Linked DNA regions of Methylobacterium currus. The protein of the gene in region 1 interacts with the protein of each later gene in a pairwise test. Links are inferred from orthologs where the notes say so. Each region holds a gene or a part of one and is shown in the gene's direction. Other genes may lie near its edges.

What was found.
Region 2: the proteins of DA075_RS11355 (region 1) and rsfS interact in binary tests that used the Escherichia coli proteins (3 or more experiments, as listed by UniProt). The link is inferred for Methylobacterium currus from one-to-one orthologs.

What each region holds. Positions count from the first base shown.
Region 1 is NZ_CP028843.1:2,378,299-2,392,822, reverse strand. Bases 3,604-6,538 are described here. They hold DA075_RS11355 (ATP-binding protein), read left to right. Parts: upstream 3,604-4,492; coding sequence 4,493-5,584; downstream 5,585-6,538. Other genes in these bases: DA075_RS11350 (DUF5682 family protein), read left to right, coding at 5,594-6,538; DA075_RS11360 (DUF5691 domain-containing protein), read left to right, coding at 3,604-4,432. Also shown: DA075_RS11380 (hypothetical protein), read left to right, coding at 1-87; DA075_RS11375 (hypothetical protein), read left to right, coding at 262-483; DA075_RS11365 (SWIM zinc finger family protein), read left to right, coding at 1,447-2,820; more of DA075_RS11360, read left to right, coding at 2,882-3,603; more of DA075_RS11350, read left to right, coding at 6,539-7,933; DA075_RS11345 (VWA domain-containing protein), read left to right, coding at 7,930-9,084; DA075_RS11340 (hypothetical protein), read right to left, coding at 9,223-9,516; DA075_RS11335 (acyl-CoA dehydrogenase family protein), read left to right, coding at 10,264-11,427; DA075_RS11330 (LLM class flavin-dependent oxidoreductase), read left to right, coding at 11,442-12,536; DA075_RS11325 (ABC transporter substrate-binding protein), read left to right, coding at 12,650-13,597; DA075_RS11320 (Hsp70 family protein), read right to left, coding at 13,616-14,524.
Region 2 is NZ_CP028843.1:5,193,354-5,207,671, reverse strand. What follows is about bases 5,403-8,131. They hold rsfS (ribosome silencing factor), read left to right. Parts: upstream 5,403-6,481; coding sequence 6,482-6,781; downstream 6,782-8,131. Other genes in these bases: DA075_RS24015 (murein hydrolase activator EnvC family protein), read left to right, coding at 7,387-8,131; rlmH (23S rRNA (pseudouridine(1915)-N(3))-methyltransferase RlmH), read left to right, coding at 6,815-7,303; DA075_RS24030 (nicotinate-nucleotide adenylyltransferase), read left to right, coding at 5,568-6,176; DA075_RS24035 (glutamate-5-semialdehyde dehydrogenase), read left to right, coding at 5,403-5,526. In the rest of the region: DA075_RS24050 (NAD(P)/FAD-dependent oxidoreductase), read left to right, coding at 1-312; lepA (translation elongation factor 4), read left to right, coding at 463-2,268; DA075_RS24040 (TadE/TadG family type IV pilus assembly protein), read left to right, coding at 2,728-4,125; more of DA075_RS24035, read left to right, coding at 4,237-5,402; more of DA075_RS24015, read left to right, coding at 8,132-8,655; DA075_RS24010 (S41 family peptidase), read left to right, coding at 8,655-9,983; DA075_RS24005 (divergent polysaccharide deacetylase family protein), read left to right, coding at 10,135-11,328; DA075_RS24000 (RNA pyrophosphohydrolase), read left to right, coding at 11,410-11,943; DA075_RS23995 (DUF2939 domain-containing protein), read left to right, coding at 11,978-12,670; DA075_RS23990 (Hsp20 family protein), read left to right, coding at 12,887-13,321; DA075_RS23985 (BQ00720 family protein), read left to right, coding at 13,413-13,664; DA075_RS23980 (M16 family metallopeptidase), read right to left, coding at 13,967-14,318. UniProt on the Escherichia coli protein: Functions as a ribosomal silencing factor. Interacts with ribosomal protein uL14 (rplN), blocking formation of intersubunit bridge B8.

The sequences.
Region 1 (14,524 bases):
TTGCGCGGCTCCGCCGGGCGCGGGCGCTGGAGCCTCGCCGGGATCAGCCCCTGCACGGGGCGCTGGACCGCCCGGCGCACGGGCTGATGCGCCCGCCTCCGTCGGCGCGCCTCCGTCGCGCGCCGGCCCCCGTGGGAGCAGCGCCGATGCGCCGCATCCTTTCCGCTCCTGGATATAACAGGTTCCCGCTCGACAAAGTCAGCGGCCCACGCCTTGCTGGCGGGCAATGGAACGGGACGCGATCGAGGAGCGACGGGACGGATGCCGGCATACCGATTGCGCGGGGCGATCCGCGCCACGGACGGAGAGATCGGCCCCCCGCTGATCGACGAGATCATCACGGCCGGCGACCGGCAGGAGGCCGTGCGTCTCGCCAACACCCGGGAGACGACCCCCGCCGACGAGCAGGTGAACGCCCTGTGGCTGGTCGATGAGGGCGGGACCCTGGTCTGGTCGCTGCGCCTGGCCGACCGCGAGGTCTAGCGCCGCCTCGACGTCGTTGGGGACCCCTGAGGGCGATCCATGACGGCCTCTGCCACGGTGCGCGGCCGGTCGAGACGGAGGCTGACCCAAAGGCGCCGTTGCCCGACCAGCATGGCTTCCGCATGCTGCGCTCCGGAGCAGACGACGCGAGACGACATTAATCCCACGTCAACCCCGACGCTGCTCCCGCAGCGTTTCTTTCGCCCGAGCGGCACCGTGACCCGTTCGCCCCTCGACGACATGCGGATCCTCGCCAAAGCCGCGATCCCCGTCTGCTGCTGATCATCCTGGCCGGCCTGTGCGGCTTCGACCTGTCGCGGATGAGCCTCGTCGCGCAGGCCTGCCAGGGTGCTCGGCCGCGAGTCGCCACCGGCAGGGTGGCCTCCGAGGTCCAGCTTGATCGGACCCGACACGGGGCGGTGGTGAACCGCATCGTCTCCGACAGCTCGATGACCGTGATCGACGCCTTCGAGACGGAAACCAAGGCGATCGCCGCAGGCCTGCCGGGCCGGCGAGACCGCCGCGGCTTCCGGCGACCGGGCCCGGGTCACCACCGTCGTCGTCGCCTCGATCGCCGGCGCGGTGGCGCTCGTCCTCGCCTGCCTGATCCTGCAGCGTGGCGTCGCCGGGCCGGACTGCGTGGACAGGGCAGCCTTCGCACCCTCCTTCTTCTTTCGCGCCTCCGACGCTCCCGTGCACCCGTGGGAGGAGGCGTCCCGTTGCACAATGACGAAGCGACAGAGCGCTCGTCCTGAGATGCGCACAAGACGATCGCCGGCGTCGGATCCATGCGCCTGAGCTGGCAATCCGCGTACTGGTCGGCCGTCAAGATCATTCTTGGAATTAATGTAAAGTGTAGCGGCATCTGATCTTGTGTTTATGGCCAAGCTTGCCTGCGACATCGTTTCGTGCAGACTGGCCCCCACGCCAGACACGTTGCACGGACAGACAGCCGGCCGCCGCATGAGCCTGACGACTGCACAGATCCTCGACCTCGCCCCCGATGCCGCGAGCCGCAAGGCCGGGCAGGACCAGGCCAAGCCCCAGAAATGGAGCGGACTCGGCCGGGCCGGAACGGTGATCTGGGGCGAGATCAAGGGCAGCGGTGCCAGCCCCTACCGCACCGTCGCCGACCTCGCCGGTCCGGCCTCGAAATGCACCTGCCCGAGCCGGAAATTCCCGTGCAAGCACGGCCTCGGTCTGATGCTGGTCGATGCCGCCGCAAGCCTGCCCGAGGCGGAGCCGCCGGACTGGGTCGCGGCCTGGTCCAAGGGCCGCGAGAGCCGCGCCGCCGCGGCCGAGACGAAGGCCGCCGCACCGGCCAAGCCCGTCGACGAGAAGGCGCAGGCCAAGCGCCGGCAGGCCCGCGAGGAGAAGGTCGCGGCCGCCCTCGACGAGCTGGATCTCTGGCTGCGGGACCTGATGCGCCGCGGCCTCGCCGCTGCCCGCGCCGAGCCTTACGCCTTCTGGGACCGCATGGCGGGGCGCCTCGTCGACGGCCAGGCCCCGGGCCTCGCCCGCCGGGTGCGCGCCCTGCCGGGGCTGATCGCGGCGGCGCCGCAAGCAGGCAGCGCCCGGCCGGAGGCGGCTTTGGGCCTCGCCCTCGGGCGCATCGCCCTGCTGGCGCGTGCCGCGCGCCGTCTCGACGCCCTGGCGCCCGGGCAGGCGGCGGGCGCGCGCGCGGCGCTGGGCTATCCGGTGACCGCCGAGGAAATGGCGGCGCGGCCGGACCACGCCGACGACTGGGCGGTGCTGGCCCACGCGATCGAGGAGGAGGACAGGCTGACCGCCCGCTCGGTCTGGCTCGTCGGCCGCCGCACCGGTGCCCTGGCGCAGGTGCTCGATTACGGCACCGCCGGCTCGCCCCTGCCGCCGGCTCCCGCCGCCGGCCAGGATTTTTGCGGGGCGCTCGCCTTCCAGCCCGGCGACCCGCCCCTGCGGGCGGTCTTTCGTGACGGGCGCGCCGGCCCGGCGGCGGAGCCCGGCCTGCCCGGCGGCGGCAGCGTCGCGGCGGCGCGGGACGCCTTCGCGGCGGCGCTCGCCCGCTCGCCCTGGACGGAGCGCTGGCCGGTCTGCCTCGCCGGCGTGCGGCTCGGCCGGCTGCCTCCTGTGGGCGCCGGCGCGGTCGCCTTCGCGGCCGGCGACGCGACCGGCTGCCTGCCGCTGCGGAGCGATCCGCGCCTGCCGAGCCTGCTCGCGGTCGCGGGCGGGCGCCCGGTCGGCCTGTTCGGCCTGCATGACGGCCACGGCCTCAGCCCCCTGGCCCTCGCGATCGGGGGCCGCCTCTACGCGATGCCCGCCGAGGCCTCGCAAGCCGTCCTGCTGCAAGTGGCCTGACGGGACATGGCGTGACGGGACATGACGTGACGAGACAAGGCGCGAGGCGGGTGATCTCAACATGATGGACTCGACCGACCTCGCCGCGGATGGCTGGGAGCCGATCCTGGCCGCCGCGCTCCTCGGCGCCGAGCGCGCGCCGCCTGGGGGCCCCGGGCCCCTCGGGGATCTCGTGACGGAGGCCGATCCCGGCAGCGCCCTGCTGGCGCGCCTCGCCCTGCACGGCATCCACCACCTCGCCGGGCTCGATCTCGCGGCCGACGCCATGGAGCCGGTGGCCGTCCGGGAGCCGGCCGGGCCCGAATGCCCGCCCGCCGCCGCCAACCGGCTCTACGCCCTCCTCACCGGCGGCTACGCGACGCGCGAGCGCCTGCGCGAGTGGTTCGACCTCGCGGCCGCCGCGGGGATGCGCCCGCCGGCCTGGCTGCACCAGGCCCTGTTGCGCCACACGCAACACCTGCCGGAGACGGTCGGCGCCGTCGCCGGCGCCGAACTCGACTGGCTGGCGCGCGCCTGCGGCGAGGACCCGGCCGCGGCGCCGGCCGCTTCCGACTGGACCGAGGGCACCCTGGCCGGGCGCCGCGCCGCCTTCGCGGATCTTCGGGCCCGCGACCCGGAGGGCGCGCGGATGGCGCTGGAGGCGGTCTTCCGCAAGGAGAAGGCCGATATCCGTGAGGCCCTGGTCGGCACCCTGTGGACCGGGCTGTCCGAGGCCGACGCGCCCTTCCTCGAAGCCTGCCTCGACGACCGGGCCGGGGGCGTGCGCGAGGCCGCCCAACGCCTGCTGCCGCGCCTCCCCCGCTCGCTCTACGCCTCGCGCATGGCGGTGCGGGCGACCACCGCGCTCGTCATCGAGAGCAAGAGCCGCCTCTTGCGGAGCGCGACGCACGAGCTGGTCGTGACCCTGCCGGAGGAATCCCCCGCGCTCGCCCGCGACGGCGTCGAGCCCCATGCCTGGGAGCAGCGCGGCGGCGGCGTCCGGGCCGGGCTGTTGCGGGACATCCTGGCGCGCGCGCCGCTCCACGCCTTCGCGGGGCATCCGCCGCGGCTCTGGATCGAGCTGGCCTTGCGCAGCGAATGGGCGGAGCCGATCGTCCAGGGCCTGTTCTCGGCCGTCGCGCGCGAGGGCGATCCGGCCTGGGCGAGGGACATCGCCGATCTTCTGGCCGAGGCCTACGAGGGCAAGGTGTCGGGTCTCCGGCGCACCAACGAGCTGCTCGGTCGGTGGGTGCAGGCCCTCGACCTCCTGCCCGAGCCCGAGTGGGAGGCGCGGGTGACGGAGCTGATCCGCGCCCGCAAGATCGAGGCGGTCCTGGCCATACTGGCGAAGGGGCCGGACTCGTTCTCCGAGCGGTTCAGCGCCGCGCTGATCGACTGGCTCGCCTTCGTCATCCGCGGCTCCGACGACCTGCGGCGCGACCTCGCCAAACCGTACGTGATCGGCCGCCTCGGCGAGCGGCTGTGGCCGGGCGAGGACATCGCCGCGACCGCGGCGGCGCTCGCCGCGCGGCTGCCGGAGGAGGAGGGGGGCGACCGCCTGCGCCAGCAGGTCATGAGCCTCGCCGAGACGCTGGAGCTGCGCGTCGCGATCCGGCGCGAGTTCCAACCCTGATCTCGACGGCCTGACGCATCAGCCCGTCGGCCCGACACGCACCGAGGAGACAGCCCGAGGATGACGTCGACCAAAGCCGCACAACTCCGCCAGTCCGCCGAGGACGCCTTCGCCGAGGAGATCGCCGCCCTGCGCCAAGCCGACGACCGGCCGCGCCCGCCGAACTGGCAGATGTCGCCGCAAGCGGTCGTCACCTACCTGATGGGCGGCACGCTGGCCTCGGGCCAGACGATCACCCCGAAATACATCGGCGACCGGCGCCTGATGGAGGTCGCGGTGGCGACGCTCGCCACCGACCGGGCGCTCCTGCTGCTCGGCGTGCCCGGCACCGCCAAGAGCTGGGTCAGCGAGCATCTGGCGGCGGCGATCTGCGGCACGTCGCGGCTGATCGTCCAGGGCACCGCCGGCACCAGCGAGGAGGCGATCCGCTACGGCTGGAACTACGCGCTGCTGCTCGCCAAGGGGCCGAGCCGCGAGGCGGTGGTCGCCTCGCCGGTGATGCGGGCAATGTCGGAAGGCCGCATCGCCCGGGTCGAGGAGCTGACCCGCATCCCGTCCGAGACGCAGGACAGCTTCATCACCGTCCTGTCGGAAAAAACCCTGCCGATCCCCGAGCTGAACGAGGAGGTGCCCGCGCAGAAGGGCTTCAACCTCATCGCGACGGCCAACAACCGGGATCGGGGCGTCAACGAGCTGTCGAGCGCCCTCAAGCGCCGCTTCAACACCGTGGTGCTGCCCCCTCCCGCGACGATCGAGGCGGAGATCGCCATCGTCGAGACCCGGGTCGCGTCGCTCGGCCGCGCCTTCGAGATCCCGGCCGAGCCGCCGGGCGCCGACCAGATCCGCCGCGTCGTCACGATCTTCCGCGAGTTGCGCGAGGGCGTGACGGTGGACGGCAAGAGCAAGGTCAAGCAGCCCTCGGGCACGCTCTCGACCGCCGAGGCCATCAGCGTCGTCGGCAGCGGGCTCGCCCTCGCCGCGCATTTCGGCGACGGCCGCCTCTCGGCCGGCGACCTCGTCTCGGGCATCTCCGGCGCTGTGGTGAAGGACCCGGTGCAGGACGCGATCGTCTGGCGCGAATATCTCGAGACCGTGGTCAAGGAGCGCGACGGCTGGAAGGACTTCTACAAGGCCGCCCGCGCGAGCGCGTGACCTCAAGCGATGCCCACTATCCGCCTCTTCGGCATCCGCCATCACGGCCCCGGCTCGGCCCGCTCGCTCCGTGCGGCGCTCGCCGAGTTCGCGCCCGATTGCCTCCTGATCGAGGGACCGCCGGATGCCGACGCGCTGATCCCCCTCGTCGCCCACGAGGCGATGGCGCCGCCCGTGGCGCTCCTCGTCTACCGGCCCGACCGGCCGCGCGACTGCGCGTTCTTCCCCTTCGCGGCCTTCTCGCCCGAATGGGTGGCGATGCGCCATGGCCTCTCGGCGGGAGCGGCGATCCGCTTCATCGACCTGCCGCATGCCCACCAGCTCGCCGACGGCTTCGGCGCGCGACCTGAGCCGCCGGAGGGCGCACCGGTCGACGGGGAGCCGGTCGCCGAAGCCGCGGCGGAGCCGGGCGACCCATCGACGGTTCCGGCCCCGGCCGCGATCCGCCGCGATCCCCTCGGCGAGCTGGCCGCCGCCGCCGGCTATCCGGACGGCGAGCGCTGGTGGGACGCCCTGGTGGAAAGCCGGGCCGGCGCCGACGGTGACGTGTTCGCGGCGATCGCCGAGGCGATGGGCGCCCTGCGCGACGGCGCCGAGCCCGACCCGGAGGACGGGATCCGCGAGGAGGCCCGCGAGGCCCATATGCGGGCGGCGATCCGCAAGGCCGCCAAGGAGGAGTTTTCGCGGATCGCCGTGATCTGCGGCGCCTGGCACGTGCCGGCGCTGGCGCGCCACGACGCCAAGGGCCAGGCCTCTGCCGACGCTGCGACGCTCAAGGGTCTGCCCAAGACCAAGGTGGCGGCCGCCTGGGCGCCCTGGTCCTACGAGCGGCTGGCTACCGCCTCCGGCTACCGCGCCGGGGTACTGTCGCCGGAATGGTACGACACGCTGTGGCACCACGAGGGGCGCGTCGCCGCCCGCTGGCTCGCCCGGGCCGCCGCGCTCCTGCGGGAGGAAGACCTCGACGCCTCGCCCGCTTCGGTGATCGAGGCGGCGCGCCTCGCCGAGGCCCTGGCGGCGTTCCGCGGCCGGTCGCGCCCCTCCCTCGACGACCTCGACGAGGCGACGCAGGCGACGCTCTGCTTCGCCGACCCGGCGCCGATGGGGCTGATCCGGCGCAAGCTCGTCATCGGCGAGCGCCTCGGCGCCACCCCGCCCGACAGCCCCGGCACGCCGGTCGAGGCCGATTTCGAGGCGCAAGCCAAGCGCCTGCGCCTGAAGCCCGGCGCGGCGGCGGGCGACCTCGTCCTCGACCTGCGCAAGGAGACGGACCTTGCCCGCAGCCACTTCCTCAACCGGCTGGCGCTGATCGGCGTGCCCTGGGGCACGCGGCGCGAGGCGCGCGGGCGCGGCACCTTCAAGGAGGCGTGGTTCCTCGCCTGGCAGCCGGACTGGGTGGTGGAGCTGGTGGCGGCCTCGGCCGAGGGCGGCACGGTGGCGGAGGCCGCCGCCGCGCGGGTGAAGTCCCGTGCCCGGGGCGCGCAGCGCGTCGCCGAATTGTCGGGCCTGATCGGCACCCTGCTCGACGCCGACCTGCCCGAGGCGACCGCCCAGGTGGTCCGGGCCCTCGACGACCGCGCCGCGGTCTCGGCCGACGTGTTCGACCTGATGGACGCCCTGCCGGCGCTGGCGGAGCTTGCCCGCTACGGCTCGGTGCGCTCCTCCGACACCGAACCGGTGCTGGCCCTGGTGCGCGGCCTGGTGCCCCGGGCCGCTGCCGGCCTCGTCGCCGCCTGCCAGAGCCTCGACGACGAGGCCGCCAGGGCGGCGAAGGCCCGCATCGTCGCCGTCTCGGGCGCGGTCGCGCTCCTGGAGGATCCGGCGCTGAAGGCGGCCTGGCAGGAGGCGTTGCGGGCGCTCGCCGACCAGGACCATGTCCATGGCCGCGTCGTCGGTCGCGCCGTGCGCCTGCTGTTCGACGAGCGCGCCATCGACGCCGGGGAGGCCGGCACCCGCTTGCGCCTCGCCCTGTCGCGCGCGGCGGGCGCGGTGCCGGCCGCCGCCTGGATCGAGGGTTTCCTGGAGGAGAGCGGCACCGTCCTGATCCACGGCCAGGGCCTGCTCGGCGTCGTCGACGAGTGGCTGTCCGGCCTCGACGACGCCCTGTTCACCGAATTGCTGCCGCTGGTCCGCCGCACCTTCGCGACCCTCGCCCCGGCCGAGCGCCGGGCGATCGGCGAGGCGCTGGCCCGCCCGGGCGGGCCAGCGCCGGGGGAGGAGGGGCCGGAGGGCTTCGATTCCCGCCGCGCCGCTTGCGTGCTGCCGATCCTGCGCCTGCTGCTCGGCCCTGAGCCCGCCAAGAACGAGCCTGCGAAGAACGAGCCCGCCGAGACCGGAGACGCCGCATGAGCGAGACGGACCGCCTGCGCCGCTGGCGCCTCGTCCTCGGCGGAGGGGCCGCGGAGGGCACCGGCTGTTCTTTAGGCGAACGCGACCAGCGCCTCGACCGGGCGCTCGGCGCCCTCTACGATTCCGACCGCAAGGGGGGCCTGGGCGCCTCTGCCCCCTCCGTGCCGCGCTGGCTCGGCGACATCCGCGACTACTTCCCGGCCTCGGTCGTGCAGGTGATGCAGCGCGACGCCTTCGAGCGGCTCGACCTCAAGCGGATGCTGACCGAGCCGGAGATGCTGGAAGCGCTCCAGCCCGACGTGAACCTCGTCTCGACCCTGATCTCGATGCGCGGCCTGCTGGGCGGGCGCACCAGGGAGACCGCGCGCCTCGTGGTGCGCAAGGTCGTGGACGAGCTGATGAAGCGGCTGGAGGAGCCCCTGCGCCAGGCGGTCAACGGGGCGATCGACCGCGCCAGCCTCAACCGCCGGCCGCGCCACGCCGAGATCGACTGGCACCGCACCATCCGGGCGAACCTGCGCCACTACCAGGCCGAGTACCGCACCATCATCCCGGAGACCCGCCTCGGCCACGGTCGCAAGAGCCGCGGCTCGCTGAAGGACGTGATCCTGTGCATCGACCAGTCCGGCTCGATGGCGAATTCCGTGGTCTATTCGAGCATCTTCGGAGCGGTGATGGCCTCTCTGCCCGCAATTTCGACGCGGCTCGTGGTGTTCGACACCGAGATCGTCGACCTTACCGACGAGATGGACGATCCGGTCGAGGTGCTGTTCTCGGTCCAGCTCGGCGGCGGCACCGACATCAACCGGGCGATTGGCTATTGCGCCTCCCGCATCACGCGGCCCGAGGACACGGTGCTGGTGCTGATCTCCGACCTCTACGAGGGCGGGGTCGAGGCGGGGCTGCTCGCCCAGGCCCAGCGCCTGGTCACGGCTGGGGTGCAGGTGGTGGCCTTGCTGGCCCTCTCCGACGAGGGCGCGCCCTCCTACGACCGGGCGCTCGCCGCCCGCCTCGCCGGCCTCGGCGTCCCCGCCTTCGCCTGCACGCCCGATCTCTTCCCCGACATGATGGCGGCGGCGATCCGCAAGCAGGATCTCGGGGCCTGGGCCGCGGGGGCCGGCATCGCGGCGGTGCCGGCGGCGGGGGGGTAGGCCCGTTCTTCTCGGTTGTCGCAGCGCGCGATCTCGGGTCGGACTTCCACCAGCTTGCGATCGCGCAACGCTGCCGGAGCCATGCGCGACCACGCTGCAATACGGCACACGACAGAGCAGTTTGGTCGCGCTGGTGGCTCAGATGCCGGCCATGACCTCTCGGAAATCCCAGCCGTTGCCGATCGGCTTGGCCTGGATCGGCCAGTTCGCGGACCCGTCACTTGTGCCCGCATGCGTGTAGAACAGCATGTCGCCATTCTGACGGATCACGTAGATCGGTGTTGCAGAGGTCGCGGCCATGGCAGGATTGACCCGGTCTATGAGAGCCGCGGCGCCAGCCGCCGACATCGCCGTCAAAAGGACCTTGCGCCGGCTGAGGCCGGTCGAAGCTTGTCCGGTCTCGCTCTGTCCGAAAGGCGGTTCCGTCCTCATGGCGCTCTTCCTCCACTCCGTGACGGACTGGCGCAGTTTTTCTGCATTCTAACCAGGCATTGGAAGAATTGAACGCCGGCATGATGAGGGCTTCATCAATTCGAAAATTCTGAATAGAGACCCGACGATCGAACAAAATGACATATTTGTCGTGGGTTTTGCATCCTCCAAACGGAGGATTCTGGGCTATCTGTTGGCGTAACCGGCACCCGTTGCGCTGTCGGTCTCGGCATCCCGTCCCCCGTGCAGCGGACGCCCGGCCACGTTTGGGTGACGGCCGCTCCCTGCGCGTCCGCCCGGCCGACCGCCCGGCTCCCAATCGGCAGGCCTGCGACGGCGGAGCTTCGCTCCGCACGCCTGAGAGGGGCGCCGTACGGACTCGTTCGGCGTGGCCGGTTGGATGGCTGCTTCCCACTCTCAGCCGTCCTCCGCACCCTCCGTCGATCTGCTGAGAATCGTGCCCGTGCTCGCGGCCTGGCGAGAACAGACATGCTGGACGACGACGGCAGACAAAAATCGTATCGCGCTCCCGCCCTCGAGGGAAAAACACTCTCAATTGTCGCGGGAATACAAGAATATTAATCTCGTTGACGCTTGCGATATCCAAGATAAGGTTTCAGGCGGCGACGAAATTACTGCAACTTCAAGCCAAAATTTCGGAGCCGCACGCGTGGCCCGCTCAGGAAGGTTCGCGACCATGATCCCATGCCGCTCGCTCCGGCGGAGTCGTTCCCGGGCTCCCCAAGCATGACGGCTCCGTCGCGCCGGCTCAGCCCCGCGAACCGGGATCCGGTCGCGGTCGCGCGGGCGCTCGCCCCCATCCTCGCCCCGCTCGCCGCCGCCGACGACCGCGAGGGGCGCTTCGCGGGCCAGAGCCTCGCGGCGATCCGAGAGGCGGGGCTTGCCGCCCTGACGGTGCCGGAGGCCCGGGGCGGCCTCGGCGCCGGGCTCGCGGTCGCCAGCGCCGTCATCGGGACGCTGGCCGAGGCCGACCCGGCGGCGAGCCTCGTCCTGGCGATGCAGGCCGTCCACCATGCGAGCCTAGCCCGGGCGACCTGGCCGGAGGGCGTCGCGGCACGGTTGCAGCAGTCGGCCGTCCGCGAGGGCGCCTTCGTCAACGCGCTGCGGGTCGAGCCCGCCCTCGGCTCGCCGGCCCGCGGCGGCCTGCCGGAGACCGTGGCGCGGCGGGTGCCGGAGGGCTGGCGGATCACGGGCCGCAAGATCTACTCGACGGGAGCGCCGATCCTCGCCTCCGGGCTGGTCTGGGCCCGCACCGACGAGGCCGAGCCCCGGGTCGGGCTCGTGGTCGTGCCCATGGCGGCGCCGGGGGTGCGGATCGAGGAGACCTGGGATCATCTCGGCCTGCGGGCGAGCGGCAGCCACGACGTCGTGCTCGATCGCGTGCTGGTGCCGGAGGACCACGCCGTCGATTGGCGCCCGCCCGCCGCCTGGGCCACGCCCGACCCGGTCACGCTCGCCTGGAACACCACGCTGCTGGCCAGCCTCTACGACGGCGTCGCCCGGGCGGCGCAGGGCTGGCTCCGCGCCCACCTGACCGAGCGCGCGCCCGCCAATCTCGGCGCGCCGCTGGCGAGCCTGCCAAGGGTCCAGGAGGCCGTCGGCGAGAGCGAGCGCCTGCTCGCGGTCAACCGGCGGCTCCTGCGCGGCGCCGCCGCCGAGACCGATGCGGGCTCGCCGCCGCCGGTCGCGGAGAGCGGGCTCATCAAGCTCACCGTCACCGAGAACGCGATCCAGGTCGTGCAGGGCGCGGTCGCGCTCGTGGGCAATCCCGGCCTGTCGCGAAACAACCCGCTCGAACGCCACCTGCGCGACGTGCTCTGCGCGCGCATCCACACGCCCCAGGGCGACGCGGTCCGGCTGGCGGCCGGGCGCGCGGCGCTCGGCGCCTGACAGGAGGATTTTCCATGCAGGACGTGCACTTCATCGGCTTCGTCGCGGCCCAGTACGGGTCGGAGATCCACGCCCCCGCCGGGCCCGTCGTCGACCGGGCCTATCTCCGGGCCGCGGCGCAGGCGCACGAATACGGCGGGTTCGACCGGGTGCTGATCGCCTTCCACTCGACCGCGCCCGACAGTTTCGCGCTGGCGCAGTACGTCGCCTCGGTGACCGAGCGGATCGGCCTGATGATCGCCCACCGACCGGGCTTCCAGGCGCCGACCGTCGCGGCGCGCCAGCTCGCCACCCTCGACCAGCTCACCGACGGGCGGGCCGGCGTCCACATCATCACCGGCGGCAACGACGCCGAGCTGGCGCAGGACGGCGACGCCCTGACCAAGGACGAGCGCTACGCCCGCACCAGCGAATACCTCGACATCGTCAAGGCGTCCTGGACCAGCGCGGGCCCGTTCGACTACGACGGGCGCTACTACCGCGTCGCCAAGGGGTTCTCGGCGGTCAAGCCGGTGCAGCAGCCGCACCTGCCGGTCTATTTCGGCGGCTCCTCGGACGCCGCGATCGCGGTGGCGGGCCGGCACGCCGATGTCTACGCGCTCTGGGGCGAGACCCAGGCGCAGGTGCGCGAGACGATCGCCCGGGTGCGCGCCGCCGCCCACGCCCACGGGCGTGAGGAGACAATCCGCTTCAGCCTGTCGGTCCGGCCGATCCTGGCCGCGACCGAGGACGACGCCTGGGCCCGGGCGGAGGAGATCCTGCGGCGAACGAAAGCCTTGCGCGCCGCCCGCGGCCTCGGCCCCGCGGCGGTGCCGCCGAACGAGGGCTCGCGCCGCCTGCTCGCGGCGGCCGCGAAAGGAGACCGGCTCGATCGGCGGCTCTACACTGCCATCGCCGCCGAGACCGGGGCGCAGGGCAATTCCACGGCCCTCGTCGGCACGCCCGAGCAGGTCGCCGAGGCGCTGCACGAATACCACGCCCTCGGGGTGACGACCTTCCTGATCCGCGGCTTCGATCCGCTGGAGGACGCGGTGCAGTACGGGCGCGAGCTGATCCCGGCCTTCCGGCACCTCGCCGCCGCGTCGGCCCGCCGCCCGGCCGCCGCGTGAGGGCGAAGCAGACGACGCGCTGCCAGCCTAACGCTTCGTCTGCTTGGATTTATTGTCTTGTCGCGGACTTTTTGCCGCAAAACCGGCTCCCACCTTTGCGAAATCTGCTCAGCATGCGCCCGATCCTCGCTCTCCTCGCCCTCCTCTTCGCCGCCCTGCCGCTCCACGCCGAGACGATCCTGCGGGTCGGCGACCAGAAGGGCGGCTCGCGCGCCCTGATGGAGGCGGCGGGCGTCCTCGACGGCCTGCCCTACCGGCTCGAATGGCGCGAGTTCCCGGCCGCCGCGCCGCTCCTCGAAGCGCTCAATGCCGGGGCGATCGATACCGGCATCGCCGGCGACGCGCCGTTCACCTTCGCGGCCGCCGCCGGTGCGCCGATCAAGGCGATCTTCGCCATCCGCCAGAACCAGGCCGGCCTCGCCGTGCTGGTGCCGCCGGATTCGCCGGTGAGGACCTTCGCCGATCTCAAGGGCAAGCGCGTCGCCACCGGGCGCGGCTCGATCGGCCACCAGCTCGTCCTCGCCCAAGCCGAGGCCGCCGGCTGGAACGCCGGCGACGTCGCGCCGACGTTCCTCCTGCCCGCCGACGCCCAGATGGCGCTGACCTCCGGCTCCGTCGACGCCTGGTCGACCTGGGAGCCCTACACCTCGCAGCTCGAGATCTCGGGCCGGGCCCGCATCGTCGCCGACGGGCGCGGGCTGACCCCGGGCCTGAGCTTCCAGGTCGCCCGCGACGACGCCATCGCGGAGAAGCGCGCGGCCCTGGAGGATTTCGTGCGGCGGCTCGCCCGGGCGCGGGTCTGGGGCACGGCGAAGCCCGAGGCCTTCGCCAAGCGCTGGTCGGCCCTGATCGGCCTGCCCGAGGCGGTGCCGCTGGCCTGGTTCCGCCGGGCCGACATCCGCCCGGTGCCGATCGACGACGCGGTGGTCGCCGACGAGCAGCGCGTCGCCGACCTCTATCACCGGGCCGGGCTGATCCCGCGGCGGCTCGCGGCGGAGAGCGTGTTCGACGCCTCGTTCAACGACGCCGCCCGGGCCGGAGCCGCGGCGGCGACGCAATAGGCCAGGCGACGTAGGCCGTCAGCCGTAGCGCCGCGCCGCCTCCACCGTCAGGCCGAGGCCGACCGAGCCGAAGGTGTCGCCCTCGACCACCCGGGCCTCCGGCGCCGCCGCCAGGATGGCGGCGCGCACCGGCGCGAGGCGGGTCGAGCCGCCGGTGAGGAACAGGGCGTCGATGGCGGACGGCGCCACCGCGGCGTCGCGCAGGCAGCGACCGATGCAGGCGCCGATGCGCCGGGCGAGATCGGCCGAGTGCCGGGCGAGGTCCGGGCGGTCGATCTCGGCCGTCAGGCCGGGCTCGACCCAGCCGAGGGGCAGGGCGATCCGCTCCACCTCCGACAGGGCGATCTTGGCGTCCTCGACCTCCATCGCCAGGGTGTGGCCGCGCTCGGCCTCGATCACCGCGGCGAGGCGGTCGATCAACTCGGGACGGGCCACCTCGCGGCGGAGCGAGCGCAGCTCGCGCAGGGTCTTGCCGTCGTAGAGCCGGTTGATCTGCGACCAGGTGGCGAGGTCGTGGTAATAGGCCGAGGGCACGTCGAGGCCGGGACGGCGCATCGGGCTGCCGAGGCCGAGGAGCGGCATCACCTCGCCGACGCTGAGCGTCCGGTCGAAATCGGTGCCGCCGATCCGCACGCCGTCATTGGCCAGGATGTCGCCGGCGCGCTCCACCGCCCGGTGACGCTCCGGGCTCAGGCGCACCACCGAGAAGTCCGAGGTGCCGCCGCCGATATCGGCGATGAGCGCCACCTCCTCGCGGGCAAGGCCGCGCTCGTAGTCGAGCGCCGCGGCGATCGGCTCGTACTGGAACGACACCTCGGAGAAGCCGATCTCCCGGGCGATGCCGGCGAGCGCGTCCTCGGCCCGGCGGTCGCCCTCGGGGTCGCCGTCGACGAAGTGGACCGGGCGGCCATGCACCACCTGGCTCAG
Region 2 (14,318 bases), 2.8 Mb from region 1 along the record:
CGGATGCGCTTCGGCCCCGATGTCGAGTGGATCGACGCGCCCGATTACGAGGTCGATCCCGGCCGCGGCGCCCTGTTCTATGCCGCCATCCGCCGCTACTGGCCCGCGCTCCCCGACGGGGCCCTGGTGCCCGATTATGCCGGCATCCGCCCGAAACTGTCCGGCCCGGGGGAGGGGGCCGCCGACTTCCTCATCGACGGCCCGGCCGAGCACGGGCTGCCGGGGCTGGTGCATCTCTTCGGCATCGAGAGCCCGGGGCTGACGTCGAGCCTGTCGCTGGCGGAGGATGTGGCGGACCGGCTGGGGGCGTGACGGGGGCTGCGCACTCGTCTCGACGCCGCCGCGGCCGGCAGCCGCCTTGTTGCCGGCCTGACCCGCTGCTATCTCGCGCCTTCGAGGATTTCCGAAAACCCCCGTGCGCCGCGTCCCCTGCTGCGCCTGCGCGCCGGAGACAGCCACACGATGACCGCGTCCCCCATCGACAACATCCGCAATTTCTCGATCGTCGCCCATATCGACCACGGCAAGTCGACGCTCGCCGACCGGCTGATCCAGATCACCGGCGCTGTCGCGGCGCGCGACATGAGCGAGCAGATGCTCGACTCGATGGACATCGAGAAGGAACGCGGCATCACCATCAAGGCGCAGACCGTGCGCCTCGAGTACAAGGCGCAGGACGGGCGCGATTACATCCTCAACCTGATGGACACTCCCGGCCACGTCGACTTCGCCTACGAGGTGTCGCGGTCGCTCGCCGCCTGCGAGGGCTCGCTGCTGGTCGTCGACGCCTCGCAGGGCGTCGAGGCGCAGACGCTGGCCAACGTCTACCAGGCGCTCGACGCCAACCACGAGATCGTCCCGGTCCTCAACAAGATCGACCTGCCGGCGGCCGAGCCCGACCGGGTCAAGGAGCAGATCGAGGAGGTGATCGGCATCGACGCCAAGGATGCGGTGCCGATCTCGGCCAAGACCGGCCTCAACATCGAGGCGGTGCTGGAGGCGATCGTCACCCGCCTGCCGCCGCCGAAGGGCGACCGGACCGCGCCGTTGAAGGCGCTGCTGGTCGATTCCTGGTACGACGTCTATCTGGGCGTCGTGGTGCTGGTGCGCATCGTCGACGGCGTGCTCAAGAAGGGCATGACGATCCGCATGATGGGGGCGGACGCGGCCTACGGCGTCGAGCGCCTCGGCGTGTTCCGGCCCAAGATGCAGGACGTCTCCGAGCTCGGTCCCGGCGAGGTCGGCTTCTTCACCGGCTCGATCAAGGAGGTGGCGGACACCCGCGTCGGCGACACCATCACCGAGGACAAGCGCCAGACCAAGGAGGCGATGCCGGGCTTCAAGCCGGTGCAGCCGGTGGTGTTCTGCGGCCTGTTCCCGGTCGATGCCGCCGACTTCGAGAACCTGCGCGGCGCGATGGGCAAGCTGCGGCTCAACGACGCCTCGTTCTCCTACGAGATGGAGACCTCCGCGGCGCTCGGCTTCGGCTTCCGCTGCGGCTTCCTCGGCCTCCTGCACCTCGAGATCATCCAGGAGCGGCTGGAGCGCGAGTTCAACCTCGACCTGATCTCGACCGCGCCGAGCGTGGTCTACCACCTCAACATGCAGGACGGGGAGCAGCGTGAGCTGCACAACCCGGCCGACATGCCCGACGTGATGAAGATCGATACGATCGAGGAGCCGTGGATCCGCGCCACGATCATGACGCCGGACGAGTATCTCGGCGGCGTGCTCAAGCTGTGCCAGGACCGGCGCGGTACCCAGATCGACCTCAACTATGTCGGCAAGCGCGCCATGGTCGTCTACGACCTGCCGCTCAACGAGGTGGTGTTCGACTTCTACGACCGGCTGAAGTCGATCTCGAAGGGCTACGCGTCGTTCGACTATCACATCTCGGATTATCGCGAGGGCGACCTCGTGAAGATGTCGATCCTGGTGAATGCGGAGCCGGTCGACGCGCTGTCGATGCTGGTGCACCGCACCCGCGCCGAGAGCCGCGGCCGGGCGATGTGCGAGAAGCTGAAGGACCTGATCCCGCGCCACCTGTTCCAGATCCCGGTCCAGGCGGCGATCGGCGGCAAGATCATCGCCCGCGAGACCATCCGGGCCCTGTCGAAGGACGTCACCGCCAAGTGCTACGGCGGCGACATCTCCCGCAAGCGCAAGCTCCTCGACAAGCAGAAGGAGGGCAAGAAGCGCATGCGCCAGTTCGGCAAGGTCGAGATCCCGCAGGAAGCCTTCATCGCCGCCCTCAAGATGGACAGCTGACCCGCAGGAACGGATCGGTTCGCGAAGCGAGCGCCGCCGGCCGTCCGGCGGCGTTTCTGTTCATGCCCTATGACCCCTGCAACGGCATCCGCCGTGGCGGCATCGGCATAAGGATATCATTCCTATTATACCCTCGCGCCTTGGCATCGACACGTCGATGCCAAGGCGTCCGGCGCATCAGCGCCGACGCCCGTTCGGGCTGAGCCAGCGCCTTGGAACGGATCCGTTCGAAGGCGCGGCGGTATGATGCAACCTTGTGCTGCAGCCGGCCGCCAAAGCTAACGCAACGATCAGGAAACTAAAAAAGTAAATACCCCTTTACATTGCGTCATATGACGTAAGGTGACTTTAACTCGTTCCAGGCAAACTGCGCCGAGTGTGGAAGTTGGGCTGCTTGGCAAGATGATTCGGTACGGATTCGCTCACTGCAACCGGTTCGCGGCGGATCGTGCGGCGAGCGTGGTGCTCATTTTCGCCCTCGTCGCTCCCCTCCTGCTCGGCATGGTCGGTCTCGGCATCGACTACGCGTCCTGGGTGCTGCAACGGACGATGCTGCAGCAGGTGGCCGATGCCGCGGCCCTCGCGGTCGCGTCCGATCTCCAGGTGTCCGGCGCGAGCCCGCACCGCATGCAGTCCCTGGCGCAATCCTACGTCGACAGCGCCGTGAAGGTGGAGCGCGGCGACGGGCGGGTCGCCGTGGCGACCGTGGCGGTGATCCGTGAGCGCCCGGGCGGACCCTTCGTGCCGGCCAGGTGGATGCATGGCGAGGTGCCGCCGACCGGGGTCAGGGTGACACTGACCCAGCACAAGCGGGCGATCATGAGCCGTCTGGTGACGCCGCATCTCACCGACATCGCCGTCTCGGCCACTGCCGAGGCTGTCAACTCGTCCAAGCTCTGCGTCTTGGGTCTGGCGTCGGGAGGGATCCAGGCGATCCAATTGAGGAACAGTGCCAGGATCGAAGCCGACGACTGCGTCGTGTACTCCCTGTCACCCAGTGCCGTGGGACTCTCGGGAAGCGATCGGAGCGTCGTCACGGCGACGAGAACCTGCGCGGTCGGCGGCTACCAGGGAGGACATGCGAACTTCAGGCCGCTCCCGGTCACCGGTTGCCCGACCCTCAAGGACCCGCTCGCCGGCCGGCCGGCACCACCGGTCGGAAGCTGCATCGCCAATGACCTGGCGCTCACGGATGGCACCTACACGCTCTCGCCGGGAACGTATTGCGGTGGCCTTTCGATCGGGGGAGGTGCCGAGGTGACGTTGCGACCGGGTATCTACGTGATGAAGGATGGTCCGCTTGTCGTCGGCCCGCCTGGGCAACGGACCGAGGTGGAGACGATCTGCAGGCCACCGTCGCTTACGTTGGGTTTCGTGACGGCGGTAGCGCTAATCAATATCTGCAAACAGGCGATAAATGTCAGAACGCGCGGCTACATGAAGGGAGATGGCGTCGGCTTCTATTTCACGGGCAATATCGCGTGGCCCAAAGTGCGGACCATGCAGCCATTGCTTCTCCAACCGAACTCCGTCGTCGAGCTGACGGCGCCACGCGACGGGGACATGGCTGGCCTGCTGTTCTTCGAGGATCGCGCCGCGCCGGTCGGCCGATCGTTCGAGGTTCTCAGCAACAGTGCGCGGCGCCTCGTCGGCACGATCTACCTGCCGCGAGGTACCTTCTCCGTGCAGACCAATCAGGTGGTGGCCGATCAGTCCGAGTACACCGCGATCGTCGCCAACCAGATCTTCCTGTCGAACAGCCCGCGCCTCGTGATCAACACCCGCTACAGCGCGACCGACGTGCCGGTGCCCAAGGGACTGGGACCGAGGAGCGGCTCGGTCGGACTGGCGAATTGACGCTCCGCTTGTCGCCGCGCTCGCGGGCGTGGCATGAGAAGGGCCCGACCGACGCGCCGCCCGGCAAGGGCGGCCGAAACGCCGCCGTGATGGCGGCCAGGATGACGATCCGTGTCCGTGCTGAGCCTGAAGCCCCGTCCCGAGGATGTCGACGCGCTGATGCGCGAGATCGGCAGGCAGGCCCGCGCCGCCGCCCGCCGGATGGCTCTGGTCCCAGGCCCGGCCAAGGACGAGGCCCTGCGGGAGGCCGCACGCTCCTTGCGCGACGCGGGCGCGGCGATCCTCGAGGCCAATGCCGCCGACATGGCGGAGGCGCGGGCCAAGGGCCTGCCCGCCGCCACCCTCGACCGCCTGGCGCTGAACCCCGCCCGGATCGAGGCGATCGCGCAAGGCCTGGAGAGCGTCGCCGGCCTGCCCGATCCGGTCGGCCGCACCCTCGCGACCTTCGAGCGGCCGAACGGCCTGACGATCGAGCGGGTGGCGACGCCGCTCGGCGTCGTCGGCGTGATCTTCGAGAGCCGCCCCAACGTCACGGCGGATGCCGGCGCGCTCTGTCTGAAGGCCGGCAACGCCGCGATCCTGCGCGCAGGCTCGGAGAGCCATCGCAGCGCCACAGCGATCGCGACCGCGATGGGCGAGGGGCTGACCCGCAGCGGCCTGCCGGCGGATGCGATCCAGCTCGTGCCGACCCGCGACCGGGCGGCGGTCGGCGCCATGCTCACCGGCCTCGACGGCGCCATCGACGTGATCGTGCCCCGCGGCGGCAAGGGCCTGGTGGCCCGGGTGCAGGACGAGGCGCGGGTGCCGGTCTTCGCCCATCTGGAGGGGATCTGCCACGTCTTCGTGCACGCGGCCGCCGACCTCGCCATGGCCCGCACCATCGTGCGCAACAGCAAGCTGCGCCGCACCGGCATCTGCGGCGCCGCCGAGACCCTGCTGGTCGACCGCGCCTGCGCCGGCACCTATCTCAGCCCCCTGGTGACCGACCTCCTGGAGGCCGGCTGTGCCGTGCGCGGCGACGAAGGCGTGCAGGCGGTCGATCCCCGGGTGACGCCGGCGACCGAGGAGGATTGGCGCACCGAGTATCTCGACGCGATCATCTCCGTCCGGGTGGTGGACGGGCTCGAGGCCGCCATCGACCACATCGAATCTTACGGCTCGCACCACACCGACTCGATCCTAACCGAGGACCAGGCGGCGGCGGAGCGCTTCCTGGCGGAGGTCGATTCGGCGATCGTCGTCCACAACGCCTCGACCCAGTTCGCCGATGGCGCCGAGTTCGGCTTCGGCGCCGAGATCGGCATCGCCACCGGGCGGATGCATGCCCGCGGCCCGGTCGGCGTCGAGCAGCTCACCACCTTCAAGTACCGGGTCCGCGGCACCGGGCAGATCCGCCCGTGACGACCTGAAGGCGGGAGGCGCCACGCTCCGGAACCGCGCGCGTGATCGTGCGCCTGCCGCCCCTCGCGCCGGGCCTGCGGGTCGGCCTCTATGGCGGCTCGTTCAACCCGGCCCATGCCGGCCACCGGCATGTCAGCCGGCTGGCCCTGCGGCGCCTCGCCCTCGACCGGATGTGGTGGCTGGTGAGCCCCGGCAACCCGCTCAAGGACCGCAGCCACCTGCCCGACGCCGCCTCCCGCGCCGCGGGCGCCCGGGCGGTGGCGCGCGACCCGCGGATCGCCGTCACCGACTTCGAGGCGGGCCTGGGGGTTCGCTACACCGTCGAGACCCTGACCTGGCTCACCGCGCGGCACCCGGAGGTCCACTTCGTCTGGATCATGGGCGCCGACAGCCTGGCGAGCTTCCATCGCTGGCGCGGCTGGCGCACGATCGCCGCCCGGATGCCCATCGCGGTGATCGACCGGCCGGGCTACACCCTGCGGGCCATGGCGTCCCCCGCCGCCCGGGCGCTCGCGGGCTCGCGCCTCGACGAGGCCGCCGCCCCGACCCTGGCCGACCGGGCGCCGCCGGCCTGGGTCTTCCTCCACGGGCCGCGCAACAGCCTGTCCTCGACGGCTCTGCGCGCCGCCACGGTCCGGTCCACGTCCTGATCGCGGGCGATTGCCAGGGAGCTTGCAAGGGATTTGCGCGGCCCCAGCTTGAAAATTCGCCATCGGTTCGCCACTGTCACCGTCTAATGGCATCGGCACCGCGTATGCCGCGGGCAACATCGTCTCGTGGCGCCACCGGGTGCCTTCATCGACAGGGGCCGGCACTGAACGACGCAATCTCTCACGAAGCTCATGACAACGAGCTTCCCGTGCAGCCCGATGCGCAGGAATCCCGGCAGCAATCCCGGATCGACGCGCCCGAGGCCGCGGACATGAGGTCGGTTGCCCTCGCCTGCCTCGAGGACATGAAGGCCGAGGAGACGGTCGAGATCGATCTCGCCGGCAAGACCTCCATCGCCGACGCCATGATCATCACCTCCGGCCGCTCGCAGCGCCATGTCGGCTCCATCGCCGACAAGGTGATCCAGGAGCTGAAGAGCCGCGGCTTCGGCAATCCCCGGGTCGAGGGCCTGCCGGCCTGCGACTGGGTGCTGATCGATGCCGGCGACCTCCTGGTCCACATCTTCCGGCCCGAGGTGCGGCACTTCTACAATCTCGAGAAGATTTGGGGCGCCGACCGGCCGGCCGACCGCCTCGCCGGCTGACCGCACGCAGCGCAGACGGACGGACACGCCGCCATGCGGCTCGCCCTCGTCGCGGTGGGCCGCCTCAAGCGCGGCCCGGAGCGCGACCTCGCCGAGGAGTATCGCGGCCGCGCCGACGCGCTGGGCCGCAGCCTCGGCTTCGCCGCCGTGCAGCTGACCGAGATCCCGGAGAGCCGGGCCCGGCGCGCGCCGGACCGCTGCGCCGAGGAGGCGGGCGCGATCCTGGCGGCGATCCCGCCGGGCGCCGCCGTGCTCGTCCTCGACGAGGGCGGCAGGGCGGTGACGAGCCTCGCTTTCGCCGACCAGCTCGGCGCGTGGCGCGACGGCGGGCGGCCCGGTCTCGCCATCGTGATTGGCGGCGCCGACGGCCTGGATCCTAGTGTCAGGGCCAGAGCGGACCTCATCTTCGCCTTCGGGGCCGCCACCCTGCCGCATGGGCTCGTCCGGGTCCTGGCCCTCGAGCAGCTCTACCGGGCCATGACGATCCTCTCCGGCCATCCCTATCACCGCGGCGCCCCGTGACCCGAGCGCTCCCCCCCGCCATCGCCGCGCTCCTGACGGCCGCGACCCTCGCCTGCGCCCAGCCGGCGCCAGATGCGGATCCCGTGGCGAAGGCTCAAGATCCCGTGGCGAAGGCACAAGATCCCGTGGCGAAGGCCCAAGCCGAGAAGGACCGGCGGGCCGAGAGCCTGCGGGCGATCGACGCCGCGCTCCAGGCCAGCACCGAGACCCGGGCCAAGCTCGAGCGCGAGGTGGCCGAGATCAAGGGCGACGGTGCCCGCCTCAACCAGGCCCTGATCGACGCCGCCCGCAAGGCGCAGGAGGCGGAGGACCGCATCTCCGAGCTGGAGGCGCGGCTCCAGACCATGGCGGGCAGCGAGACGGCGCTGCGCCGCTCGCTGGAGGCCCGCCGCGGCGTCATCGCGGAGGTGCTGGCGGCGCTCCAGCGCATGGGACGGCGCCCGCCGCCGGCGGTGCTGGTGCGGCCCGAGGACGTGCTCGCAGCGATCCGCACCTCGATGCTGCTCGGCGCCGTGGTGCCCGAATTGCAGGGCGAGGCCGAGACCCTGGCCGGCGACCTCGCCGAGCTGGTGCGCCTGCGCGGCCTCATCGCCGCCGACCAGGAGACCCTGCGCGGCGACATCAAGGGCTGGGCCGCCGAGCGCCAGCGCCTCACCGCCCTCATCGCCGCCCGCCAGGCCCGCCTCGGCGAGGCCGAGAGCGGCCTGACGGCCGAGCGCGAGCGCGCGACGGGACTTGCCGGCCAGGCCCGCTCCCTCAAGGATCTGGTCGACCGCCTGGACGGCGACCTGGCGAATGCCCGCCGCGCCGCCGGCGCCGCCAAGGAGGCGGCCGAGGCCGAGAGCCGCGAGACCCGCGAGCGCTTCGCGGCGGCGGCCCTGCGCGATCCGGCGCGGCTCGCCCCCAAGGTGCCCTTCCCCCAGGTGCGCGGCCTGGTGCCGCGCCCGGTGAGCGGCGAGGTGGTGCGGACCTTCGGCAGCCCGGACGGGGCCGGGGGAACGAGCCGCGGCATATCGCTCATGACGCGCCCGCGGGGCGTCGTCTCCTCTCCGGCCGACGGCTGGGTGGCCTATGCGGGGGCGTTCCGCTCCTACGGTCGTCTCTTGATCATCAACGCAGGCGACGGCTACTATCTGCTCCTGGCGGGCATGGACCAGATCAACGTCGAGGTGGGTCAGTTCGTGCTCGCGGGGGAGCCGGTCGCCGTGATGGGAGACACGGGCGCCGCACCTTCGGCAGGAGCCGGTGGGCGGAACGATCCCGTCCTGTACGTCGAGTTCAAAAAAGACGGTGGCTCCATCGACCCGGATCCTTGGTGGGCCAAAGGGTCAAGCGAGAAGGTTCGCGGATAATGCGCAAAGTTTCCCTCGTCCTGTTCGGAGCCATGTTGGGCGCCGGGACGGCTACGGTGGCGACCCAGACCCACCTGCTCTCGAGCACGAGCGCCGTCGCTGCCTCGGCCGAGACCTATCGCCAGCTCAGCCTGTTCGGCGACGTGTTCGAGAAGATCCGCACCGACTACGTCGAGAAGCCCGACGAGGGGAAGCTGATCGAGGCGGCCGTCAACGGCATGCTGACCTCCCTCGACCCGCATTCGAGCTACATGGACGCCAAGAGCTTCCGTGACATGCAGGTGCAGACCCGGGGCGAGTTCGGCGGCCTCGGCATCGAGGTGACGATGGAGGACGGCCTGATCAAGGTCGTCACCCCGATCGACGACACGCCGGCCGCCCGCGCCGGCCTGCTCGCCAACGACATCATCACCCAGATCGACAACGACCAGGTCCAGGGCCTGACCCTCAACCAGGCCGTCGACAAGATGCGCGGCCCGGTCAACTCGCCGGTGAAGCTCAAGATCACCCGCAAGGAGGCCAAGGACCCGATCGAGGTCACGCTCAACCGCGACCTGATCCGGATCAAGCCCGTGCGCTCGCGCACCGAGGGCGGCGACATCGGCTATATCCGCCTGACCCAGTTCAACGAGCAGACCTATGACGGCCTGAAGGCCGCCGTGGACAAGATCGCGACCGACCTGCCGGGCGACAAGCTCAAGGGCTTCATCATCGACCTGCGCAACAATCCGGGCGGCCTGCTCGACCAGGCGGTGATGGTCTCCGACGCCTTCCTCGACCGCGGCGAGATCGTCTCGACCCGCGGCCGCAACCCGGACGAGACCCAGCGCTTCTCGGCCAAGTCCGGCGACCTGACCAAGGGCAAGCCGGTCGTGGTGCTGGTCAATGGCGGATCGGCCTCGGCCTCCGAGATCGTCGCCGGCGCGCTTCAGGACCACAAGCGGGCGACGGTGCTCGGCACCCGCTCCTTCGGCAAGGGGTCGGTGCAGTCGATCATCCCGCTCGGCGGCAACGGCGCCCTGCGGCTTACCACCGCGCGCTACTACACCCCGTCCGGCCGCTCGATCCAGGCCAAGGGCATCGAGCCGGACCAGGAGGTGCTGCAGGACGTGCCCGACGAGCTGAAGGGCAAGGACGAGACCAAGGGCGAGGCCGGCCTGAAGGGCCACCTGAAGCAGAAGGACACCGAGGAGCGCGGCGGGTCGTCGGCCTATGTCCCGCCGGACCCGGCCAAGGACAAGCAGCTGATCGCCGCGATCGACTTCCTGCACGGCGTGCAGAAGGGCGCCGCCAACACCGCGAAGACCACCGTCCCGAACCCGAACTGATCGGCCGCGTCTCCTAACGGTGTCTCCCGGGCGCGGGACGCGCCCGCCTTAACGCCGCATTTACCACGAAGGCCCGCAATACCGGTCGAACGACCGGCGCTGCGGGCCTTCCGCTTATCTAGCAGCGACACGGTCGCGGGACCTCACGCCAGTGCCGCTCGCGTCCGACACCATCCTGACCCGTCCCCTCGGGCTGAGGGGCGAGGCGACCGCCCGCGTCCAGCGCTGGCGCGCCGCCCTGCAGCCGCGGCTGCTCGCCGGCGCCGCCCTCGGCGCAGGCGCCCTCGCGCTCGCCGCCTTCCTCGTCCTCAGCGACGACCCGCTCGCCGGCGAGCCCTATGCGATCGCCGCCATCACGATCCGGGCACCGAGCGCGCCGGCGCCGGAGCCGGCCGTTCCGTCGCGTCCCGACCCCGCGAGCCGCAGCGCCGGCGAGGTCGAGCGGGCCTCGGGCGTCGCAGTGAGCCGGCCGGACGGCGCGACCGCGCCGGATTCGGTGGTGATCCGGGTGCCGGGCAACGCCCCGATCCAGCTGAACCCCGCCCCCGACCCGCGTCTCGCCGAGCGCGGCCGCTACGGCACATTGCCGAAGATCGGCCCGGACGGTGCCCGGTCCCTCGACGTCTATGCCCGCCCCGAGGCCTCGGGGCTGGAGCGGGGCGGGGCGGTCGCCGGCCGCATCGCCCTCGTGGTCTCGGGCCTCGGCATCGGCCAGGCGGCGACCCAGGACGCGGTGCAGCGCCTGCCGCCGGCGGTCACCCTGGCCTTCGCGCCCTACGGCGCCGACGTCACCCGCAGCGCCGCCCGCGCCCGCGAGGCCGGGCACGAGGTGATGGTCCAGGTGCCGATGGAGCCGTTCGACTATCCCGACAACGACCCCGGCCCCCAGACCCTGCTGGCGGGGGCCAAGCCGGCCGAGAACCTCGACCGCCTCGCCTTCGTGCTTGCCCGGGTGCCCGGCGCGGTCGGGGTGACGAACTTCATGGGCGCGCGCCTCACGGCCGAGGCTGCTTCCCTGGAGCCGGTCCTGCGCGAGATCGGCGCCCGCGGCCTCGGCTTCCTCGACGACGGCAGCTCGCCGCGCTCGCTCGCCCGCGACCTCGCCCGCAAGGCCAAGGTGCCGGCGGCCCGGGCCGAGATCGTCGTCGACGCGGTGCCGCGCCCGGACGCGATCGACCGCGAGCTCGCTCGCCTGGAGGAGGCGGCGCGCAAGGCGGGCTTCGCGCTGGGCTCCGCCACCGCCCTGCCGCTCTCCATCGACCGCATCGCCCGCTGGGCGCGGGACCTCGAATCCCGCGGCATCCTGCTGGTCCCGGCGAGCCGAGCCATGCGTTCCGGACCCTGAATCGCGGCCCTACCCCCTCTCACCCCGCAATTTTGCCGGATGGTCGGTCCACAGACGGGGAAATTGCTCTAAGGTCGCCTCATGGCACCGCTTCACCGCTCCGAGGCCGCCCTGGCCAGCCTTCCCTACCGGCCCTGCGTCGGCATCGCCCTGTTCAACCGCGACGGGCTGGTCTTCGCCGGCCATCGGCGGCACGAATCGGCCGATCTCGGCGCCCATGCCTGGCAGATGCCGCAGGGCGGCATCGACGAGGGCGAGGCACCGCGCGACGCCGCCCTGCGCGAGCTCTACGAGGAGACGAACGTCGCCCCCGCGTCGGTGCGCCTGCTGGCCGAGGCGCCGGGCTGGTACTCCTACGACCTGCCGACCTTTGCGGCGGGCAAGCCCTGGAAGGGGCGCTACCGCGGCCAGACCCAGAAATGGTTCGCCTTCGCGTTCGAGGGTGACGAGCGCGAGATCGACATCCTGCGGCCGGGCGGCGGCGCCCACAAGGCGGAGTTCGACGGCTGGCGCTGGGAGCCGCTGGCCAACCTCGCCGAGTTGGTCATTCCGTTCAAGCGCCCGGTCTACGAGCAGGTGATCGCCGCCTTCGCCCACCTCGCGCGCCCCGCGTGACCGGCCTCGCGCACCCTCCTGCCGGCGATCGGGCATGACGCGCTGGTGGCTCGCGGGCCTGGCGGTCCTGCTCCTGTGGATCGCCTACGGTGTCTCGCCCTACATCGCGCTCTACCGCCTGTCGCAGGCGGTGCAGGCGCATGACGCCGCCTCCGTGGCGCAAAGGGTGAACTTCCGCACTCTGCGTCTGTCCCTGACCAAGCAGGCCCTCGCCGCGGCGGTCGACGGGATCTCGGCCCGCCGCGACCTGTCGCCCCGGGAGCGCACCATCCTGACCGAGGCGAGCGGGGCGCTGGCCGAGCCGCTGGTCGAGTCCCTGGTCACGCCCGAGACCCTGATCGACCTCCTCGACGACGGCTGGCCCGTGCGCGCCGGCCTCGCCCGCGATGGTGCCCGGGAAAGCGCACGCGACACGGCCCGCGAGGACGCGCCCGGCGAGACGACCTCCGCATCCGGCGCGACCCCGAGGGCCGTGACCCCGAAGGCCAAGGACGGCCTCGGCCTGCATGCCTCGACATTCAGCCAGCTCTTCGCCCTGTTCCGCTCGGCCGAGCCGCGGGGCTTTCGCGGCATGGTGGTGAGCTACCCGCCCGACCGGCCGCTCGAGAGCCGCTTCCGCCTGCGCCTGCGCCTGCGCGGCTGGACCTGGCGCCTCGTCGACCTGGAGCTGCCGAGCGCGTTGCGCGAGCGGATCAGGGAACGGCTCACCGGGGCGATGCAGCGCTGAGACCGCTTTCCGGGACGCCTTGTCTCTCCTGGACGGCAATCGTTGCCCGCGACGGGAGCCCTGCCCGCGATGGGAGAGCCTGCCCTTGATGAAAACCTTGGCGCCCCTCATATCCTAGACCGGGCCGGCGGAGTTGCGGTCGGTCCCGACGGGCGCTGCGGATGCGGGCCCGGGATCCTGACCGAAGTGCCTCCGCAACAGGGCTTCGCCGACACCATGACGCGTCCATCGCCGTTCGGGCACCCATTCCTGCTGGGCTTCGACGAGATCGAGCAGGCGCTCGACCGCGTCGCCAAGGCCGCCAACGACGGGTACCCGCCCTACAACATCGAGCGCCTGCCCCGCACGGAGCGGGAGCCGGAGCGGCTGCGTATCACCCTGGCGGTGGCCGGCTTCACCCGCGACCAGCTCGACGTGACCCTTGAGGAGAGCCAGCTCATCGTCCGCGGCCGGCAGGCCGACGACAAGAGCCGAACCTTCCTGCACCGGGGCATCGCCGCGCGGCAGTTCCAGCGCGCGTTCCTGCTCGCCGACGGCATGGAGGTGCTGGGCGCCGACCTGTCGAACGGGCTGCTCTCGATCGACCTCGCCCGGCCCGAGCCCGAGCGCATCGTGCGACGGATCGACATCGGGTCGCGCGACGCCGACTGAGCATCCCCATATCGTGTTCACCCCGGTCGGCGGGCCGCTTCGGGACCTTTTGCCGACCACCGTCCTGCTGCCTTTGAGAGGAGGGCGCATCATGTCCGACACCACCCTGAACCTCGATCCCACCGCGCTCGCGGCCCTCGGCGAGGGCCACGTGGCCTATGTCCGCGCCATGCGCTCGGAGGAGGTCAAGCGCCTCTTCCCGCAGGCCCCGGACCTCACCCCCGGCCTCGACGTGTTCGCCCTGCTCTCGGCGAGCGGCGCTCCGATCCTGCTCACCGACAGCCGCGACGCCGCCTTCGCCAATGCCTGGGCGCATGACCTGCAGGCGCTGAGCGTGCATTGATCCGGCGGCCCGGGATGCCGATGTGAGGCATCCCGTCGATCATGGGCCTGCCCGTGATCGACGGGGCCACCGATCTGTCTCGAAACGTGGAGACCAGGCCCGGATCTTCCGGGCCTTTTTCATGGGCTTCATCGCCGGCCGAAGGCTCGCCTTCGGGGAGTCAGATCGTCGAAGCCGGCGCGTCGACATCGGAGCCGGCGCGCAGCCTGTCTTCTATCGATCCCGGGGTTCCGCCGCTCTGCTCGCTCCTGCGAGCCCGTGGATCGGACGATCGGGGCGATCGCGGGATCGCCCCCACCCCCTCACATCGCCGTCGGCCGCCCGGCCGCCACCACCAGCAGCTTCCCGTCCCCCAGGGTCCGGGCCGCCGCGCGGCGGATATCGCCCTGCGTGACCGCGCCGATCAGCCCGTTGCGGCGCGCGATGTAGTCGATGCCGAGGCCCTCGAAGGCGATCTGCACGAGCTGGTGGGCGATCTTGGTCGAGGTGTCGAAGTTGAGCGCGTAGGAGCCGGTGAGGTAGTCCTTGGCCTTCTGCAGCTCGTCGTCGGAGGGGCCGTCGCTGGTCAGGCGAGCGATCTCGTCGGCGATCACCGTCAGGCACTCGGCGACGCGCTCGTTCTTGGTGGCGGTGTAGCCCCAGGTCATCGAGGCG